Regions from separate parts of the Streptomyces sp. NPDC054863 genome, predicted to be linked through region 2. Evidence: riboswitches for the same ligand, from Rfam matches in the RefSeq annotation. Region 2 holds a riboswitch; the other holds the start of a gene.
What was found. A riboswitch is a leader RNA that binds a small molecule or an ion and turns the genes downstream of it on or off. The one in region 2 is predicted to bind glycine.
Positions count from the first base shown of each region.

Region 1 (9,749 bases), on a different contig from region 2:
GGGGTCACCTGGAGGTGCAACTGCACGGACGTACAGGCCGATTCGGGCACGATCGACTCGAAGTTGCAGGTCAAGCGCTCGACACCCTCGATGTCGAGCTGGAAGGGCTCACCCCTGGCCGCCACGATCTGCTCGTTCAGCAGCTCGTAGCGGTCCACGTCCGAGAGGTTCGCGTGGACCAGGTCGCCCTGCCCCAGCGTGGGCAGGATGCCGATCATCACGATTCCCGCGTCGACCTCGGCGGCCTTCCGGTGGGCATAGCCCAGACCGGTCCGCAGTTCTTCCGCCAATTGATCGAGAACGCGCCCGCCCAACCGGTGCGGAACAATGTTGACCTCCAGGTTGAACATCCCGAGCTCGGTCTGGAAATCCCGGCTCGCAATGCGCTCCAGCACCTCCGCATTCATCATCTTCGGCAGCCCGTCTGGCCCTGCGAGATTCAATTCGATCTCCAGCCCCATGAGATTCTTCGGCCGGTCGAACTTCTTCTCGTCCAGGAGCCTCGCGAGCCCCGCCAGACACTCGTGGAGCTTGTGCCGGTATTTCTGCCGGTCAACCAGGTCGAATCCGTTTGCCACGACCTTCTCACCCATCGGAGCGTCCTTCCTCAGCCGGGGCAGCCCGCGGCAACGACCACTGCGTCCTGTGGTTCACGGTCGATGATGCCCCGGCGGACTGATCCATAACGCCCCGCACGCGACCGGTACGCAGTACCCTCGGTGCGAATTCCGGCGGGCACATTCCGCGGGCATGGTGCAGGGCGCATTTACCAGCCGCGCGGAAGTGGTCAAAAATGCCGATGAGTTCCAGCCGACCACCTCTGTCGAAAATGCCCTGGAAGCGCCCTGCATTTCGCGCCCCGAATCGGGACCTTTCCCTCACTGAATGCCCTCTCCACAGGGCCGAATACTGCCTTGCGGGCCATATCTACGACGACTAGACGAAACACCGTGTGAACACGTGTCGTATAAACTCCGCGAACGAGGCGGAGAGTTGACGCCAGGCCATCGCCCCAGGCCCCCTCCGGCCCCGCACCGCTGACAGCGCCGTCCGCACCGCCCAGGCTTCACCATGTCTCCCAGAGCGAGAGGCGACCCACCATGCCGCTGCACGTACCCCCGGCTCCCGCGCCCGCCCTGCGCAGCGTTCTCGCGGCACTCGGCTCCCCCACCGCCGTCGCCGAAGCCCGCACCCCGGCCCTCCGTTCCCTCCAGGGGCCGCTCACTCCCGAACTCCCCCTCCCCGTCCACGTCCTGGACCAGATCACCGGAGGCGCCCGGCCGCCCCGTACCCGCCTCACCGGGTGGCGGTTCCTGATCCGCAACGGCGACCGGGCGGTGGCCGCGGCCGACACCGTGCTCACCCCCGACGGCTGGACCTTCTCCCACTTCTGCGAGGGCCCCTACCTGAGCTCCACCGAGCGCGCGCTGCGCCAGGCCGAGGGCATGGCCGCGGCCTACCAACCGCGCCTGCTGTCCATTCCCGCCCTGTACATGCTGACCCTGTGGCTGCACGGCGACCCCACCGCCGACGCCTCCACCGGCGCCCCTGCCCCGTCCGACATCCTGGTGCCGCTGGCCCCCGCCCCTCCCGGCATCGCCCCGCACCACCCCTGCAAGGCCGCCGACCTGCTGCCCCTCCTCACCCTGCGACTGAACCCGGTCCCCTCGGTCCCGCTCCTCGGCCAGCCCGCCTGACCGTCCTCCGTACGGACGCCCCGCCCTCCCCGCACGGAGGCGCGGGGCGCCGCCGTGCCCATGTGACCCATCCGGACTAGCCCGCCCGGGTCACCCCGAACCACCCGAAGAGAGGGGGCAGTTGAGCTGAACCGTCCGCACGGGTGATGCGTCCTCAATCAGTGAGTAGTGCTGCCGTGAAATCCCTGCGGATCGACGCCCGTAGGGCAACACTGGAACCGGACCAACTGATACGGGGGCGGCCATGAACACCGATTCAAGCCGCAGTGACACCTTCACCACCACCACGCAGCGAAAGAACCCATCCATGTGCCAGCACCAGCCATCCTGCCCGACCGCCGAATCAGCCGACCGGGAGGCCGCCCGTCCGACGGCGAACCACCCGGAGCAGGGCTGGAGCCTGCTGTGCAACGGCGTCCTCCTCTTCGAGGACACCGGCGAGCTGCTGCCGAACGGGCAGATCATCGCACCGCACCGCCCGCTGGACGTGGCCACCGCTGCCTAGGCGATCCGCGCAGAGGCTGAGACAGCCGCCACACGCACCACGCAGAATGACGTACGACGAAGGGGCCGGCCCGGAGCTTCCACTCCGAACCGGCCCCCACGCATGTCAACCGCCGGGCGGCACCCGTCAGTTGTCGTACTCCTCCATCGGCGGGCAGGAGCAGACCAGGTTGCGGTCACCGAAGGCACCGTCGATCCGGCGCACCGGCGGCCAGTACTTGTCGGCCGCCGAGACCCCGGCCGGGAAGACTGCCTCCTCACGGCTGTACGCGTGCGTCCACTCGCCACCGAGCGCGGCAGCGGTGTGCGGGGCGTTCGCCAGGGGGTTGTCGTCGGCCGGCCATTCGCCCGCCGCGACCTTCTCGATCTCGCCGCGGATCGCGATCATCGTGTCGCAGAACCGGTCCAGCTCGAAGAGGTTCTCGCTCTCCGTCGGCTCGATCATCAGCGTCCCTGCGACCGGGAACGACATGGTCGGCGCGTGGAAGCCGTAGTCGATGAGGCGCTTGGCGATGTCGTCCACACTCACACCCGTCGCCTTCGACAGCGGGCGCAGGTCCACGATGCACTCGTGCGCGACGAGGCCGTTCGGACCGGTGTAGAGGACCGGGAAGTGCGGCTCAAGACGCTTCGCGATGTAGTTCGCGGCGAGCACCGCCACCTGTGTGGCCCGCTTCAGGCCCTCGCCACCCATGAGCCGTACGTACGCCCAGGAGATCGGCAGGATGCCGGCCGAGCCCCACGGTGCGGCCGAGATCGGGCCGACGCCCGTCTCCGGTCCTGCCGACGGCTGGAGCGGGTGGTTCGGGAGGTACGGCGCGAGGTGCGCGCGCACACCGACCGGGCCGACGCCGGGACCGCCACCGCCGTGCGGGATGCAGAAGGTCTTGTGCAGGTTCAAGTGGCTGACGTCGCCGCCGAACTTGCCCGGCTTGGCGAGGCCCACCAGCGCGTTGAGGTTGGCGCCGTCGACGTACACCTGACCGCCGGCCTCGTGCACGGTCGCGCAGATGTCGGCGACGTGCTCCTCGAAGACGCCGTGCGTGGACGGGTAGGTGATCATCAGCACCGACAGCTCGTCCCGGTACTGCTCGATCTTGGCCCGCAGGTCCTCGACGTCGACCTCGCCGTCGTCCGCGGTCTTCACCACGACGACCTTCATCCCGGCCATGACCGCGCTCGCGGCGTTCGTGCCGTGCGCGGACGACGGAATCAGGCACACGGTGCGCTGCTCGTCGCCGTTGGCCCGGTGGTACGCCCGTACGGCGAGCAGCCCGGCCAGCTCACCCTGCGAACCGGCGTTGGGCTGGATGGACACCGCGTCGTACCCGGTGACCTCGGCGAGCCGCTCCTCCAGCTCACGGATGAGCGTCAGATAGCCGGCGGCCTGCTCGATCGGCGCGAAGGGGTGGATCTGGGCGAACTCCGGCCAGGTCACCGGCTCCATCTCGGTCGTCGCGTTCAGCTTCATGGTGCAGGAGCCGAGCGGGATCATGCCGCGGTCCAGCGCGTAGTCGCGGTCGGCGAGCCTGCGCAGGTAGCGCAGCATGGCCGTCTCGGAGCGGTGCTGGTGGAAGACCGGGTGGGTCAGGAAGTCGTCGGTGCGCAGCAGGGCCTCGGGCAGCGCCTCGCCGACCGCCGCGTCCAGCGCCTCGATGTCGCCCTGGACCCCGAACGCGGCCCAGACCGCGGTCACTTGGGCCCGAGCAGTGGTCTCGTCGCACGCCACGGACACCAGGTCTGCGTCCACCAGCCGCACATTGACCCCGTGGTCCCGCGCGGCGGCGACGACCTCGGCGGCCTTGCCCGGCACTCGTACGGTCAGCGTGTCGAAGTACTCCCCGTGCACGACCTCGACGCCACCGGCCCGCAGCCCCTCGGCGAGGATCGACGCGTAGCGGTGCGTCCGCCGCGCGATCCCCTTGAGCCCCTCGGGGCCGTGGTAGACGGCGTACATCCCGGCCATGACGGCCAGCAGCACCTGCGCCGTACAGATGTTGCTGGTCGCCTTCTCGCGGCGGATGTGCTGCTCACGCGTCTGGAGCGCCAGCCGGTACGCCTTGTTTCCGTCCGCGTCCACGGACACGCCCACGAGCCGCCCCGGCAGGCTGCGCGCGAACTTCTCGCGTACGGCCATGAACCCGGCGTGCGGTCCGCCGAAGCCCATCGGCACACCGAATCGCTGCGTCGTACCGACGGCGATGTCGGCGCCCAGCTCACCCGGCGAGGTCAGCAGCGTCAGCGCCAGCAGATCCGCGGCGACGGTGACGATGGCGCCCAGCTCGTGCGCCTGGTCGATGACCGGCTTGATGTCCCGTACGACACCGGAGGCGCCCGGGTACTGCAGCAGCAGACCGAACACACCGCGCTCGGCGAGCTCGGCCGGGATTCCTCCCGCGAGGTCGGCGACGACAACCTCCACACCCGTCGGCTCGGCCCGTGTCTGAATCACGGCAATGGTCTGCGGAAGCGTTTCCGCATCGACGAGGAACACTCCCTTCTTGACCTTGCCGACCCGCCGCGCCAGCGACATGGCCTCGGCCGCCGCGGTGCCCTCGTCGAGCAGCGAAGCGCCCGACGTCGGCAGCCCGGTCAGCTCGGCCACCATGGTCTGGAAGTTGAGCAGCGCTTCAAGGCGGCCCTGCGAGATCTCCGGCTGGTAGGGCGTGTAAGCCGTGTACCAGGCCGGGTTCTCCATCACGTTCCGCAGGATGACGGGCGGAGTGAACGTCCCGTAGTACCCGAGACCGATCATCGGGGCCAGCACCTGGTTGCGGTCGGCGAGCATGCGCAGCTCGGCCAGCACCTCGGCCTCGGTCCGCGCGTCCGGCAGGCCCAGCGCCTCGGCGTTCTTGATCGCGTCAGGCACCGCAGCGGCGGTCAGCTCGTCCAGCGACCCGTACCCGACCTGCGCGAGCATCTTGGCCTGCGCTTCACCATCAGGTCCGATATGACGCTGCTCAAAGGGGATTCCACGCTCAAGCTCTGCGAGCGCAATACGACGGTTGGCGGTCATCTGCGGAAGGCCTCCTGGTCTGACACGACCTGCGAGGGGCACCACGGCACGGGTACCCGGACGGCCTCCCCCTCTGTCATCTCAACCTGAGAGCTTCACCGGAGCACCACGTACGGAGCTCCGACTTTCACCGTCGGTGAGGAAGGATCACGCACCGGCCTGTGCCGTGCCCGCCACCCGCCCTGCTTTCCAGAGTGACCTCGTCCGTGCGGTACAGGGGCCTGAGAGATTCCGGGGAGGAGTTGCTCCTTCGGCGCCTCCGAAATCCACCTCGGAGGACTCTCCCGCACAGGGTCAGCAGCCATCGGCCAGCCTACCAGCGCACTCCCGCCGCAATCCCTCGAGTGGCCAGGCTCTCAATTCTGCTCTTTCGTATGTTTTACGGGGTTCACACAGCAGTTGCGACCAGTTGAAGGGACCGACCGTGCAGACCGACATCGATCCGCGCAGCCTGATCGGCCGCAAAGCATTCGACCGCAACGGCACCAAGATCGGAACGGTGGACGAGGTCTACCTGGACGACGCCACGGGCATCCCGGAGTGGGCAGCCGTCCGCACCGGTCTCTTCACCCGCGACGCCTTCGTCCCCCTGGAACCCAGCAGCCTCGTGGGCAACACCCTTCGCATCCCCTTCGAAAAGTCCCTGATCAGAGACGCCCCGGACTTCGGCGTAGGCCGCCACCTCTCCCCCGAACAAGAACTCCAGCTCTACCACCACTACGGCCTCAACTCCCCGCCCCCCACCACCCCCGACAAAGACTTCGGCACCCTGGCCAACGGAGAATCCTGACCGCCACCCCCACGGCACCCCCACGCTGCGGGCATGCGTTCCACCTGGGACAAGCCCGATCTCCCCCACCCGCACGGGGTCGAGAGCCTGACGGGACCGCCCCCTCAACCGAAACCGAGAGCATGGCGGGAGCTCACGGACCCGGCGGACCCACCTGCACCCTCACTCCGAACAGACCCACCCCCACCCCACGGCCCCATCCCCCCATCACCACTACCCCACCGCACCACGCACGCATCACCCCCGCCCCACCCGCACCGCACTGCCAGTACGCCTTCAGCTCATCCAGGTCCGACCACACCCCGATCGCCCCACCCGCACCACAGACCCACCACCCCCACCGCACCGCGCACGCATCACACCCGCCCCACCCGCACCACAGACCCACCACCCCCCGCACGCATCACGCCCACCCCCACACCCCCGCACACCCCACCACCCGCACCCGCACCCGCACCCGCACCCGCACCCGCACCCGCACCCGCACGACGCTCCCCACCCGCGCCGACGCCCAGCCCCTCCATCGCCCTCCGCCGCCGAAGGCCCAGGCTGCCCCACCCACCTCCTTAAGGCCCCATGTCCCCCGGCACCCCCACCAACGGCAACGGCTCCGCCACCTCCAACTCCGGATCGTCCACCCGGAAGGTCCGCACTCGCCCCGGACCCGGCGACCCCGGCTCCTCGAACCGCACCGTCACCCGCCCCACCCCGCTGCCCTGCACCCACCCCGCGCCGTACTCCGCATGCCGCACGTCGTGCCCCGCATGCCACCGCCGCTCAGCAACCGGCTCACCCCCGTCGCCCCCGGCCTCACCCCCGGCCCTCTCCCCCTCCGCCCCTGCCTCCTCAACACCCTCCCCCGCAGAATCCGCCAACCCGGTACGCCCCAAATCCCCCTCCCCCGCATCAACCCCAGCCGCCATTTCCCCGCCCTCCCCCGACTCCCGCGCAACCTGCGCGGCCTGCGCCGCCTGCGCAAAAAGGTCCTCCTGGGTAAAGTCCGCCAGCCCCGTCACCCCCACGCCCAGCAGCCGCACCCCACCCGTCGTGTCCACACCCTCCAGCAGCCGTGCAGCCGCCTCCCGCACGACCCCGGTGTCGTCCGTCGGCCCTCGCAGCGTCTCCGACCGCGTCAGCGTCGAGAAGTCGAACCTCCGCACCTTGAGCACCACGGTCCGCCCCGACCGTCCCGCAGCCCGCAGCCGCTGCACACACCGCTCCGCCAGGCGCTCCACCTCGGACCGCACCCGCACCCGGTCGTGCAGATCCACGTCAAAGGTGTCCTCGACCGACACCGACTTCGCGTCCCGCTCCGCCACCACGGGCCGGTCGTCGATCCCCCGGGCCATCCGGTACAGCGACGCCCCGTGCGCCCTCCCCAGCAGCCGTACGAGCTCGTCCTCGCCCGCCGCCGCGAGGTCGGCCACCGTCGTCATCCCGGCCCGCCGCAGGTGATCCCCCGTCGCGGGTCCCACCCCGGGCAGGATCCGCACGGACATGGGCGCGAGCAGCTCCCGCTCGGTCCCCGGGGCTATCAGCACCAGCCCGTCCGGCTTGGCCTGCTCGGACGCGATCTTGGCCAGCATTTTGGAGCCCGCGAGCCCCACCGACCCGCTCAGCCCGGTGACCTCCCTGATCCGCTCCCGCAGCCGCTCGCCGACCTCCCGCGCGGACTCGGTGTCGGCGGCCGTCCCGCCCGCCTCCAGGTCCACGAACGCCTCGTCCATGCTGAGCGGCTCCACGAGGGGCGACAGCTGCCCCAGCAACTCCATCACCTGCTCGCTCACCGTCCGGTAGAGCGAGAAGCGCGGCACCAGGTAGGCGGCGTTCGGCGCGAGCCTGCGAGCCTGCGCCATCGGCATCGCCGAATGCACCCCGAAGCGTCTCGCCTCGTACGAAGCGGTGGCGACCACCCCACGGGGCCCCAGCCCGCCCACGACCACCGGTTTCCCGCGCAGGCTGGGTTTCGCCGCCTGCTCTGCGGCGGCGAAGAAGGCATCCATGTCGAGATGCAGAATGGTCGGCGCGATCCTCACACCACCGATGCTGCCCTACGCCACTGACAATCGGCCGAAGGGCGTCAGCCGGCCCGGTTCCGCCGGCGCGCCAACTCGTCCCCCGGATTGTTCCCGACCAGCGTCTCGCCCGTGTCGACGCGCTCCCCGTGCAGCTGCGACAAAGCCGCCTCCACGTCCCGCCACACCACGCCCACGGCGATCCCGAAGATCCCCTGGCCGCCCTGCAACAGGCTGACGACCTCGTCCGGCGAGACACACTCGTAGACGGTCGCCCCGTCGCTCATGAGCGTCATCCGCTCCAGATCCTGGAAGCCTCGCTCCCGGAGGTGCTGCACGGCGGCGCGGATGTTCTGGAGCGCGACACCGGTGTCCAGGAACCGCTTGACGATCTTGAGGACAACGACGTCACGAAAGCTGTAGAGCCGTTGCGTCCCGGACCCGTAGGCGGGCCGCACACTCGGCTCCACGAGCCCGGTGCGCGCCCAGTAGTCCAATTGCCGGTACGTGATACCGGCCGCCGCGCATGCGGTGGGCCCCCGGTACCCAACCGTCTCGGTCACCCCGGTAGCGGCCTGTGCCGCCGCGAGGGTGTGCTGACTTGCTGTGGGGTCGGCCGAACTGCCGAGCGGATACGGCCCGCCCGTCGCCGTACCGTCGCCGCTGATTCTCACGCCGACCTCCGTCCTTGACCTGCCTTGTCGACGGTAGGCAGTCACCCGGGGTGCGTCAACGATCGCCACACTCGGCACGCCGAGTGATAATCACCCTGAGAGTGGTTTCCCGTGCCTCTCATCGGGGAAAGACTTCTCGAATGCGCTGAAATCCTCCGGGAAACGGCGGGCCCGGCCGGGGAGCGCGGCTCACCGGCCGCAGCTCACGGCCGGCAGCAGCTCACTGGCTGTTGGTGCCGAAGTCCTCCGGCGAGATCTGGTCGAGGAACTCGCGGAACTTCTCCACCTCGTCCTCCTGCTCGTCCGGAATGGCGATCCCCGCGTCGTCCAACACCCCGTCACTGCCGTAGATCGGCGTCCCGGTGCGCAGCGCCAGCGCTATCGCGTCGGACGGCCGCGCACTGACCTCCACCCCGCTGGCGAAGACCAGCTCGGCGTAGAAGACCCCGTCCCGCAGATCGGTGATCCGCACTTCGGTGAGCTCCTGGCCGACCGCTTCGAGCACGTCCTTGAAAAGGTCGTGCGTCAGCGGCCTGGCGGGTGCCAGCCCCTGCTGGGCAAAGGCGATGGCCGTGGCCTCACCCGGTCCGATCCAAATGGGAAGGTACCGGTCGCCTCCCACTTCACGCAGGAGCACGATCGGCTGGTTGTTGGGCATTTCCACCCTGACACCTACGACGTCGAGCTCGTTCACACAGCAACCCTAGGACGTGCCCGACCGGTTTGGGTAGTCGGGCTCCTGTTCACTCCAAGTACGGCTCAGTTCGAGCCGGACCTCAGCGCCGTCTGAACCAGCGCCGCATGCAGTCGTACGGTCAGTCCCGCAAGCTCCCTGGTGGTCGCCTCGGCATGCGTCCTGGTCTGCGGATTGCGGTGCCTCCGCAGCGGTGCGACGACGTTGCCGATCAGCCCGGCCTCCCGGTCCGCCGCGGCCTTCATCGCCTTCAGGTGCCGCGGCTCAAGACCGAACCGCCCCAGATCCGCCACAAGCTTGGCGACCGTGACGGCCTCGGCGTCGTAGCCGCCGTCCGGCAGCTCCGCGATGAGTCCGTA
Region 1 is NZ_JBSGZD010000251.1:1,808-11,556, forward strand. Features, by position in the region: gene ACWGIG_RS30510 (glutamate--cysteine ligase) at 1-593, opposite strand, end outside; gene ACWGIG_RS30515 (hypothetical protein) at 1,101-1,697, shown strand; gene ACWGIG_RS30520 (DUF5999 family protein) at 2,005-2,202, shown strand; gene gcvP (aminomethyl-transferring glycine dehydrogenase) at 2,329-5,217, opposite strand; glycine riboswitch at 5,417-5,514, opposite strand; gene ACWGIG_RS30530 (PRC-barrel domain-containing protein) at 5,642-6,007, shown strand; gene ACWGIG_RS30535 (DNA polymerase IV) at 6,574-8,043, opposite strand; gene ACWGIG_RS30540 (MerR family transcriptional regulator) at 8,088-8,696, opposite strand; gene ACWGIG_RS30545 (bifunctional nuclease family protein) at 8,917-9,390, opposite strand; partial or broken gene ftsR (transcriptional regulator FtsR) at 9,456-9,749, opposite strand, start outside.
Region 1: another riboswitch for glycine. It lies ahead of gcvP (aminomethyl-transferring glycine dehydrogenase); the one in region 2 lies ahead of gcvT (glycine cleavage system aminomethyltransferase GcvT).

Region 2 (11,447 bases):
CGGTGCGGGTGATGCCGCCCTTGGGCACATCGGCGTACGGGCAGCGCGGGTTGAAGGCGCAGCCGGACGGGATGTTGATCAGGGACGGCGGGGAGCCCTTCACCGGAATGAGGCGCTCGGTCTCGTCCCGGTCGATCCGCGGCATCGAGCCGAGGAGCCCCCAGGTGTACGGGTGGCGGGGCTCGGAGAAGACCTTCTCGGCGGAACCGCGTTCGACGCACCGGCCGCCGTACATCACCAGGATGTCGTCGGCCAGTTCGGCGACGACGCCCAGGTCGTGGGTGATGACGATGACCGACGAGCCGAACTCCTTCTGGAGGTCCCGGATCAGGTCCAGGATCTGCGCCTGGACGGTGACGTCCAGAGCGGTGGTCGGCTCGTCGGCGATGAGCAGTTCCGGGTTGTTGACCAGCGACATCGCGATCATGGCGCGCTGGCGCATCCCGCCGGAGAACTCGTGCGGGTAGGAGTCCACCCGCTTGTCAGGCTGCGGGATGCCCACCCGGTCCAGCATCTCGACCGCCCGCTTGCGCGCGGTCTTCTTGTCCACCTTGTTGTGGACGCGGTACGCCTCCACGATCTGGTGGCCGATGGTGAAGTACGGGTGCAGGGCCGACAGCGGATCCTGGAAGATCATCGCCATGTTGCGGCCCCGCAGATCGCGCACGGCGTCCGGCTCCGCGGTGAGCAGCTCCTGGCCCTTCAGCCAGATCTCACCGGAGATCTGCGCCTTGCGCTTGCCGTACTGCCCGGTGGTGTGCAGCCCCATGATGCCCATCGAGGTGACGGACTTGCCGGAGCCGGACTCGCCCACGATGCCGAGGGTCTTGCCCTTCTCCAGCGAGAAGCTGAGGCCGTCGACGGACTTGACGATTCCGTCGTCGGTCGGGAAGTGCACCTTGAGGTCGCGCACCTCAAGGAAGGACTCGGACGGCTGCCTGTCGGCGGACACGGGCTCTCCCAGCGCCGCGCCGCTCTTGCTCAGGTCGGTCATGCGAGCCTCACTCGGGGGTCGATCACGGCGTACATCAGGTCCACGACCAGGTTGGCGACGATCACCGCTGCGGAGGTGATCAGGGTGACGCCGATGATCACCGGAAGGTCGTTGGTCTTGATCGCCTGGAGCACGGCGCCGCCGAGTCCGGGAATACTGAACGTGGTCTCGGTCAGGATCGCTCCGCCGATCAGGGCGCCGACGTCCATGCCGAAGACGGTGAGGATCGGCGCCATGGTGGAACGCATGGCGTGCTTGCCGATGACCACGCGTTCACTCAGGCCCTTGGCCCGTGCGGTCCGGACGTAGTCCTCGCCCATGACTTCCATCATGGTGGCCCGGGTGAGCCGTGCGTACATCGCCGCCTGGAGGAAGGCCAGCGTGACCCAGGGCATGATCATGCCGGCGAACCAGCTGCCCGGTGAATCGGCGAAGGGCACGTACTGACCGTCCAGCCAGCCCAGGCTGTAGGTGAAGACCGACAGCGCGAGCATGCCGGTGAAGTAGATCGGCAGCGAGACGCCGGCCAGGGCGATGGCCATGGAACCGCGGTCCCACAGCGTGCCGCGCTTGAGCGCGGAGATCATGCCGGTGACGACGCCCATGACCAGCCAGAGGACGGCCGCACCGGCGACGAGGCCGAGGGTGACCGGGAGGCGGTCCTGCAGGAGCGGCCAGATCGGCTGCTCGGTGCGGAAGGAGTAGCCGAAACAGGGGGCCGGGCAGTGGATGTCGTCGCCGAAGCTGTTGTAGTCGCGACCGACGAACAGTCCTGAGATGAACTCCCAGAGCTGGACCAGGATCGGGTCGTTCAGCTTGAGCTTCTCCCCGATCGCCTTGATGGTTTCGGGGTCGGCCTGCTTGCCGATGAACATACTGGCCAGGTCGAGACCTGCCCATTTGGGGACCAGGAAGAAGATGGCGAACGTCACGAAAATGACGATCAGAAGCATCACTATGACGGCGCCAAGCCGCCTGATGAGATAAGCGAGCACTGCTCTCGGCCCGGCGGGACGGGCCGGGGAAGGCACCGGATTGCGGTACCTGCCCCGACCCGTCACGCGACGGCCCTCACCTGCCCTTCGTGCCTAGCGGCGGGTGCGCCGGCGGAGCGATCGGAAAGTCACTACTTGACGACGCCGAGCGAGGCGTAGTCGTAGTAACCGTTGTTGTTGGTGGTGGTGTAGACGTTCGTCAGGCGGCTGCTGCGCCACTTGATGTTCTTCTCGAACACGAACGGCAGGTAGACCGCGTGCTCCGAGACCATCTTGTTGACGTCGCTGTAGATCTTGGCCGCCTCTTCGGGCGTCTTGGCAGCGATGGCGTCGGCGAGACCCTTGTCGATCTTCGGGTCCTTCAGCATCGAGTAGTTGTTGTTACCGCTCTCGGTGATGTACTTCGAACCGACGAGCGGCAGCAGGAAGCCCTGGCCGGACGAGAAGTCCGGGCCCCAGCCCATGATGATGATGCCGTAGTTCTTCTTCTCGACGACCTTCGGTGCGCCGATCACGGTGTTGGACTGGGCACCGTCGTACTGGTCGATCTCGGCCTTGATGTTGACCTTGGCCAGCGAAGCCTGCATCGACTGGGCCGTGGCGACCTCGGCCGGCTTGTTGTTGCGGACCGCGATGGTGGTCGAGAAGCCTTCCGGCTTGTTGCAGAGCTTCAGCTCTTCCTTGGCCTTGGCGATGTTCGCCGCGCCGTCGTTCTCCAGGGCCCCGTACGGGTCGTACTTCGGGTCCGAACCGCTGATGATCTTCGGCAGCATGTTCGTGGCGATGTCACCACCGGCCATCGGGCCACCGCGGGCGGTCTGCAGCGACTTGTGGTCGCTGCCGTAGATCACGGCCTTGCGGCAGTGGACGTTGTCGAACGGCTTGACCGTCTGCGGGAAGACCGCGTAACGGATGTAGCCGGTGTCCGGGTTGTCGATGTTGCCCTTGTGCTTCTGGATCGCCTTGGTGCGGCCCGCCGAGCTGAGGCCGGTGCCGTTGATGTCGACGTCGTAGTCACCGTTGATGAGACGGTTGTCCATCTCGTCGGCGTTGGTGATGAAGGTGACGTCGATCTTGTCCGGGAGCGCCTTGCGGATCGGGTCCGTCTTGGCGTCCCAGTGCGGGTTGCGGCTGAGCTTGATGGACTTGTTCGGCTCGTAGGAGTCGAACTTGTACGGGCCCACCGACGCCGGCTTGAGGGCGTACTTGGACTTGGTGTCCAGGTCCGGGCGGACCGGGGTGCCGGACGGCATGGCCAGCATCTGCTCGAAGTCGACGTTGGGCGCCGGGAGCTTGAAGACGATGGTCTTGTCGTCGGGCGTCTCGATGGCCTTCAGGCCGAGCTTGTCCGGCGCCTTGTCCTCGTAGGGACCCTTGTAGGTCTTCTCCGGGTCCAGCACCTGCTGGAGGTAGAGCGGACCGCCGGAGATGACCTTGTCGGCCCAGATGCGCTCAATGCCGTACTTGACGTGCTGGGAGGTGATCGGCTTGCCGTCCTCCCACTTGATGCCGTCCTTGAGCTTGTACGTGTAGGTCTTCTTGTCCGCGGAGACCTCGGCGAGACCGCTGGCCAGGTCGGGGACCAGCTCTTCGCTCTCCTTGCCCGGTGCGGGCTTGTAGGAGATCAGCGTGCGCGTGTAGTAGCGCGCGAAGTCCCACATGAAGCCGTAGTAACCGCGCTGCGGGTCCCAGGAGTCGGCGTCCTGCGTGCCGATGAACTTGAGGGTCCCGCCCTTCTTGTCCGACGCGTTGAGGACCTTGCTGTTGGCGGCGTTGAAGCCGGGTCCCTTGCCGTCGGCGCCGTCCTTGCCGCCCTTGCTGCCGCCTCCGCCGCAGGCAGCGGTGGTCAGCAGAGCCGCGACGACGATGGCCGACGCGGCGGCCGTCTTTCGCCTGGGTGTCCTCATGGTTGTCACGATCTACTTCCTCCGTCATGGGAATCACGGTCCGTGCGATGCGCCGGACCGGAGCTCTGGGTGGGTCGTCGCATCAGCGCGTGCCCTTGGGGTCGAGGGCGTCCCTGACCCCGTCTCCGAAGAGGTTGAAGGCCATCACGGTGATGAAGATCGCGACGCCGGGGATGATCATGTACGTCGGCACGTACTCGAAGGTCGAGATGGCGTTGGACAGCATCTGTCCCCACGACGCGGTCGGCGGCTTGACCCCCACACCGAGGAAGCTGAGCGCGGCCTCCGTGAGGATGTTGGTCGGGATCATCAGCGTCATGTAGACGGTGATCGGGGCGACCAGGTTGGGCAGCAGTTCCTTGAACAGGACGTAGCCGCGCCCGGCGCCGAGACTGCGAGCCGCCTCGACGTACTCGCGCTCACGCAGTGACAGCGTCTGGCCCCTGACGATGCGGCCGATGTACGGCCAGCCGAAGAAGCCGATGACCATGATCAGGACGAGCATGCGCACGCCCGTGCCGCTGAGACCGAGGATCTCGTTGGGCAGCACCGAGACCAGCGCGATGATGAACAGGAGCTGCGGGAACGACAGCAGCATGTCCATCACACGGCTGATGACCGCGTCGATCCAGCCGCCGAAGAAGCCGGCGACGATGCCGAGCAGCGTGCCGAGCACCACGGCGACGACCGCGGCGAGGAAGCCGACCAGCAGCGAGACGCGCGCACCGTAGACGATGCGGCTGAAGACGTCACGGCCGTTGACCGGCTCGACCCCGAACAGGAAGTCCGAGTTGGCGCCACCCCAGGCACCGATCGGGTTCGAGGTCAGCGGGTCGATCATTTCCTCGTGGTACTCGTCGGGCGGATGCCCCAGCAGGTCCACGATCCACGGGGCGAAGATCGCGACGAGCACCAGGAACAGGACGACTGCGCCGCCGGCCAGGGCCAGCTTGTCGCGCTTGAGCCGGGTCCAGGCGATCTGGCGCAGCGACCGTCCTTCGACGGCCTTGGTCACGACATGTGCGGCAACGGCGGCGTCCTGCGCCGGATCCGTCCCCGCACTCGTGTCGGGCAATGGTGCCGTCATCGTGGTTGCGACCCCTCTCGGCCAGCGGTGACCGGCCCTTGCTCGCCGCTAGTGGCGGCTTGAAGCTTGTCGAACACAGGGCGAACGCCCCTTGATTCGGGGAGTCTTCAATGCGGAAGCCACACCCCGCCAGACCCCCCGGCCAAAGGATGCGCAACCGTGACGCTTTCAGGGGTGTTCCGGTATCCGGACGAGGGTTAACGAGGGGCGAACAGGGGGCAATTGGGACCAAGCTCCAGCAGTACGCCCCAACTGGCCTTCATAGCAACTAAATTGGGACAGACCATCGCCGACACGTCAACGGGCCGACCATACGGCGCGAACTCGGCGCGCGGGCAGGGGAATTGTGCCGGGGAAGGGCATTTGCTCAGGGCCGTTCAGATGCGGCCGTGCAGGTGTGCGGGCGCCTGGATGCAGCCGCGCGGGCGCCAGGATGCAGCCGCGCAGACGCAGCCGTGCAGACGTGTCCGCGCAGACGCAGCCGTGCAGACGTGTCCGCGCAGACGCAGATGTGCAGACGCAGACGTGCAGGCGCAGACGTGCAGGCGCAGCCGTGTCAGTACGCGCGCGACGGCGGGTAGCCGTATCCCGGCGCACCGGTCGGCGCGGGCGCGTGCGCGTCGCGGTCGTAGAACGGCCGGGCATTGGCGCGCAGCCACATGCCGACCGGGTCGTGCTCGTCGGTCATCGCGACCGTGGACACCGGCAGCCCGTCGGGGACGACACCGATGGACTGCTGCATCATCGCCCGCACCGCCTCGACCGACTGCCGGCTCGTGTCGTACAGGTCGAGACCGATGGCGAGGTACGGAGCACCCAGCGCCGGCTGCACCCAGGCGCGGCTGAGCGCCCGGACGGCCGGGGTGCGGTGGGCGTTCTGGGACAGCTGGGCGTAGAACTGCGGGATTTCCAGGGCGGGTTCGGACATCCGCAGCGGGCCTGCGGGCATCCGGTCCAGACCGGTGGCGATGCGCCGCAGGTCGAGCCAGGGGATGCCGACGCCGCCGCCGGGGGCGTGCGGGTTCAGCCAGATGCCCCAGCGGTCGGGGTAGAGGGCGCGGGCCAGGTCGACGCCGGTGCCCACTTCGTACGCCCGGTTCCAGCCGCTCGCGGCGAGCTCCTGCGCGGAGGTGACGCACGGCGCGTAGCCGAAGCCGTCGACCTCCATGTTCCCGTACTGGGCGTCGGGGGATCCGGCGGTGCCGTGCCACAGCAGCATCCACAGCCGGCCGTCCGAGAGGGCGTGCAGCAGCGCCTCGTACGCGTCGAACCGCCCGGGCGTCACCTGGCGCAGCATGTGCTCGACCTGTCCGGCCGCCGCGGTGCCTGACGCGCTCACCCTGGGTCCCGCCCCTCTTCGATCCACCGAGTCCACCGTGTCGACCAATCCGCCCCCGTGTGGCGAGGTCATCAAACCAGCTTAAGCGGCACTGGTGACACCGCGTCGGTGTCGGTTTCGACAGTCTCCCCGAAGGACCGGGGTTCCGTGTTCCCGTGTGCTGATCCCAGGCGATTCCGGGCGGATCCCGGTGCCCTGTGAACGGTTCCCGGTGCTCCCCCGGGCGGATCTCAGTGTTCGCGTTGGTAGAAGGGCCGTGCCCGCTCCAGCATCCAGACGGCCACCGGGTCCTGCTGCGCCATGTCGAGCAGCAGCAGGTGCACCGGCCACGGCACCGACTCGCGGCCGAGCGCCCGGCCGAGCGCGTCCATCGGCGCGTTGCGGTCGGCGCCCTCCCAGGACGACAGCTGTACGCCGACGAACAGGACGGGGTCTTCGCCCTCGATGCTGGCCAGCGCGCGGCGGGCGGTGACGACCACGCCGCTCTGCTGGAACTCGCCCGCGGCGGCGGCGAGGAAGTCGACCGGCTCCTCCTGCCAGTCCGGCTCGAACAGCCGCACCCGGCCGCCGGTCGCGGGCCCGTCCAGCGGCGTGCGCCCGGTCCTGCACAGTTCGGCGACGGCGGGCGGCGGCAGCGGTGCGCCGACGTTGCCGCCCGGGTTCACGACGATGCCCAGCTGCGGCGGCAGCCCGCGCGCGAACTCCACGGCGGGCGCGACGGCGAACGCCATGTGGCCGCCCACGCACTGCAGGAACTGCTGTTCGGAGCTGAAGACGGGGACGTACGCCTGTCCGTCGATCTCCGTGGTGGGCAGGTCGAGCGGTCCCCGGTCGGGGCCGCCGCCGTTCGGCAGCGGGATCCACAGGGGGCTGCGGCCGATCGTCTCGACGAGACGGGCGCCGGCGGCGGGGCTGCCGAGCGAGGCGGCCAGCACCTCTTCGAGCTCGTTCCCCGGCCAGCCGCTGCCGTGTCCCGGATCCACGCCGGGGCCGGGGGCCTGACCCGCACCGTGGCCTTCTCCCGGACCCACGCCGGGGCCGGGGACCTGGCCCACGCCGTGGCCGGGGACCTGGCCCACACCGTGGCCTTCTCCCGGACCCACGCCGGGCCCGGGGACTTGGCCCACGCCCGGGCCCACGCCGTGGCCGGAGGCCTGGCCCATGCCCGGACCCATGCCTTCCGCGTCGTACTGCCCCGTCGTCTCCGGAATGTCCACGGACTGCTCCTTCTCGCTGCTCCCGCCCTGCGCAACGACCCTATCGCCGGGCCCGTCCCCGGACGGCAAGGGCCCGTACACCGGCCCCAGCCCACCCACCTCGGGCCCCATCCCGCTCACCCGGCCCCAGCCCTGCTCGCCCCGGCCCCAAGCCCGCTCCCCCGAGCCCAGAGCCCGCTCACTCCAGGCCGAGCCCGCTCACTCCAGGCCGAGCCCGCTCACTCCAGGCCCAGCCCGCTCACTCCAGGCCCAGCCCCTCACCCCGCACTCAGCCCGCCTCGAAGCCGATCTCCCGCAGCGCCCCCGCCGCCTCCCGGTCCAGGAGCACCGCCGATGCGCACCCGGCGGGCAGCCGCTCGCCCTCGGCGTCACGGACCAGCGTGCCGACGGCCCGCCGGTGCCGTGCGAAGGCGTAACCGGAGACTCCCCGTCCGCGCTCGCGCTGGCCGTCCCTGGCCACCTCGGGCGTCACGTCGAGCAGGACCAGCCGCAGCCCGCGTCCGCGTCTGCGCGCCTCGCGCGCCAGCCAGCGCCGCACCCACGCCTGCGTACCGCAGTCGTGCACGACCACGCTCTCGCCCGAGCGCAGCGCCTGCCGCAGCCCGGCGTAGTGGGCGATCCGCACCAGCGGGCGGTAGAGGGCGTACGGCAGTGCGCGCGGCATTCTCAGGTCCCAGCGCTCCCGCACGTCCTGCGAATCGATGGTGCGGACCCCCGCCACCGCCTTGCGGATCAGGGTGGACTTCCCGCTGCCCGGCAGCCCGGACACGACCACCACGTCCCCCGCGGCGAACGTCAGCAGGCGCGGACTCCTCCCGGCCCGCTCCCGCAGATCGCGCACGACCGGCACGGGCCCCACCGCCCTCACGCCCGCCGTCACCCCCGGACCTGGCTTCGCCGCCACGCCTGCCGTAGCGGCACATGCACTGGACTGCTGCAACGTCCTCACCCCTCCCCCTGTGGGTACGACTCACCCTTGCCCAAGAAGTGTAAAGAAAAGGTAATGCGGGACAAGCGATTTGCCGACCGGAGGGGGCGTGCAATGATGTGCGCGCCAGGCAGCCCCTGCGCACACCCAACTTCACAACGGCCGTATGAATCCGCGCGGGAGAGTCCGGGACACCAGTGCCCCGGACGCCGAAGGAGCAAGCTCCTCCCTTGAATCTCTCAGGCCCCGTACCGCGCGGGCGAGGCAGATCTGAAAAGCGGGTCACCCCCTGTCACGGGCGGTGACCCCACCCAAGGTGCAAGCCGGTCGCAGTTGCCCCGGCGAACCTCTCAGGTTCCGATGACAGATGGGGAGGACAGTCCTCGTCGTCATGCCCTGGGAGTCTTCAGTCATGAGCACCGCACCCCGTCTCACTGCCCTCGATGCCCTGCACCGCTCGCTCGGTGCGACCATGACCGACTTCGCGGGCTGGGACATGCCGCTGCGGTACGCCTCCGAGCGCGACGAGCACAACGCCGTACGCACCAGGGCCGGCCTCTTCGACCTCTCCCACATGGGCGAGATCACGGTGACCGGCCCGCAGGCCGTCGACCTCCTCAACTTCGCCCTCGTCGGCAACATCGGCACCGTCGGCCTCGGCCGCGCCCGGTACACGATGATCTGCCAGGAGGACGGCGGCATCGTCGACGACCTGATCGTCTACCGCCTGGGCGAGACCGAGTACATGGTGGTCGCCAACGCCGGCAACGCCCAGGTCGTCCTGGACGCCCTCGTCACCCGCTCCGAGGGCTTCGACGCCGTCGTACGCGACGACCGCGACGCGTACGCGCTGATCGCCGTGCAGGGCCCCGAGTCCCCCGGCATCCTCAAGTCCGTCACGGACGCCGACCTCGACGGCCTGAAGTACTACGCGGGCCTGCCCGGCACCGTCGCCGGTGTCCCGGCACTGATCGCCCGTACCGGCTACACCGGCGAGGACGGCTTCGAGCTCTTCGTCGAGCCGATCCACGCGGAGGCGCTGTGGCAGGCACTGACCGAGGCGGGCGCGGGCGTCGGCCTCATCCCGTGCGGCCTGTCCTGCCGCGACACGCTCCGCCTGGAGGCGGGCATGCCGCTGTACGGCAACGAGCTGACGACGAAGCTCACCCCCTTCGACGCCGGTCTCGGCCGGGTCGTCAAGTTCGAGAAGGAAGGCGACTTCGTCGGGCGTACGTCCCTGGAGGCAGCCGCCGCGCGCGCCGAGAGCGCCCCGCCGCGCAAGCTCGTCGGCCTGATCGCCGAGGGCCGCCGGGTCCCGCGCTCCGGCTACCAGGTCGTCCACGAGGGCAAGGTCGTGGGCGAGGTGACCTCCGGTGCCCCGTCCCCCACCCTCGGCAGGCCGATCGCGATGGCGTACGTCGACGCGGCCCTCGCCGCGCCCGGCACGGCGGGCGTCGGCGTCGACATCCGCGGCAGCCACGAGCCGTACGAAGTCGTCGCCCTGCCGTTCTACAAGCGCCAGAAGTGACGCTCCACAAGCACCACAGGTGAGGCTCCACACGCACCAGAAGTGACGAACGCCGCATCCTCAGGGGCGTACCCCCGTCTCATCTGTCAAGACCCCGTTCCTCAGCACTCCCCCGCATCCAGGAGAATTCAGCCATGAGCAACCCCCAGCAGCTGCGTTACAGCAAGGAGCACGAGTGGCTCGCGACGTCCGAGGACGGCGTCGCGACGGTCGGCATCACGGAGTTCGCGGCCAACGCACTCGGTGACGTCGTCTTCGCCCAGCTCCCCGAGGTCGGCGACACGGTCACCGCGGGCGAGACCTGTGGCGAGCTGGAGTCGACGAAGTCCGTCAGCGACCTGTACGCCCCGGTGACCGGTGAGGTCGTCGAGGCCAACCAGGCCGTCGTGGAGGACCCGTCGCTGGTGAACTCCGCTCCCTTCGAGGGCGGCTGGCTGTTCAAGGTGCGCATCACGGAAGAGCCGTCCGACCTGCTCTCCGCCGAGGAGTACTCCGCACTCTCCGGCAGCTGAAGCGCTCCGGCACCTGAAGCGCCCCGGCCACTGAAACGCAGCGGCCTCTGAAACGCTCCGGCAACTTCAATCGCCTGAACCCCCTAGGGACTCGCCTGATGTCGCTTCTCAACTCCTCCCTCCACGAGCTGGACCCGGACGTCGCCGCCGCTGTCGACGCCGAGCTCCACCGCCAGCAGTCCACCCTCGAAATGATCGCCTCGGAGAACTTCGCTCCGGTCGCGGTCATGGAGGCCCAGGGCTCGGTCCTCACCAACAAGTACGCCGAGGGCTACCCGGGCCGCCGCTACTACGGCGGCTGCGAGCACGTCGACGTCGTCGAGCAGATCGCGATCGACCGCATCAAGGCGCTGTTCGGTGCCGAGCACGCGAACGTCCAGCCGCACTCGGGCGCCCAGGCCAACGCCGCCGCGATGCACGCGCTGATCAAGCCGGGCGACACGATCATGGGTCTCAGCCTGGCCCACGGCGGTCACCTGACCCACGGCATGAAGATCAACTTCTCCGGCAAGCTCTACAACGTGGTCCCGTACCACGTCGACGAGACCGGCGTCGTGGACATGGACGAGGTCGCCCGCCTCGCCAAGGAGACCCAGCCGAAGCTGATCGTGGCCGGCTGGTCCGCCTACCCGCGTCAGCTGGACTTCGCCGCCTTCCGCAAGATCGCGGACGAGGTCGGCGCGTACCTGATGGTCGACATGGCGCACTTCGCGGGCCTCGTCGCGGCCGGGCTGCACCCCAACCCGGTCCCGCACGCCCACGTGGTCACCACGACGACGCACAAGACCCTCGGCGGTCCGCGCGGCGGCGTGATCCTCTCCACGCAGGAGCTCGCCAAGAAGATCAACTCGGCAGTCTTCCCGGGTCAGCAGGGCGGCCCGCTGGAGCACGTGATCGCAGCCAAGGCCGTCTCCTTCAAGGTCGCGGCCTCGGACGAGTT
Region 2 is NZ_JBSGZD010000102.1:2,086-13,532, reverse strand. Features, by position in the region: gene ACWGIG_RS19565 (ABC transporter ATP-binding protein) at 1-994, opposite strand, end outside; gene ACWGIG_RS19560 (ABC transporter permease) at 991-1,989, opposite strand; gene ACWGIG_RS19555 (ABC transporter substrate-binding protein) at 2,121-3,905, opposite strand; gene ACWGIG_RS19550 (ABC transporter permease) at 3,979-4,983, opposite strand; gene ACWGIG_RS19545 (enhanced serine sensitivity protein SseB C-terminal domain-containing protein) at 5,540-6,322, opposite strand; gene ACWGIG_RS19540 (enhanced serine sensitivity protein SseB) at 6,553-7,305, opposite strand; gene ACWGIG_RS19535 (AAA family ATPase) at 7,808-8,488, opposite strand; glycine riboswitch at 8,635-8,731, shown strand; glycine riboswitch at 8,732-8,844, shown strand; gene gcvT (glycine cleavage system aminomethyltransferase GcvT) at 8,880-9,995, shown strand; gene gcvH (glycine cleavage system protein GcvH) at 10,130-10,507, shown strand; gene glyA (serine hydroxymethyltransferase) at 10,606-11,447, shown strand, end outside.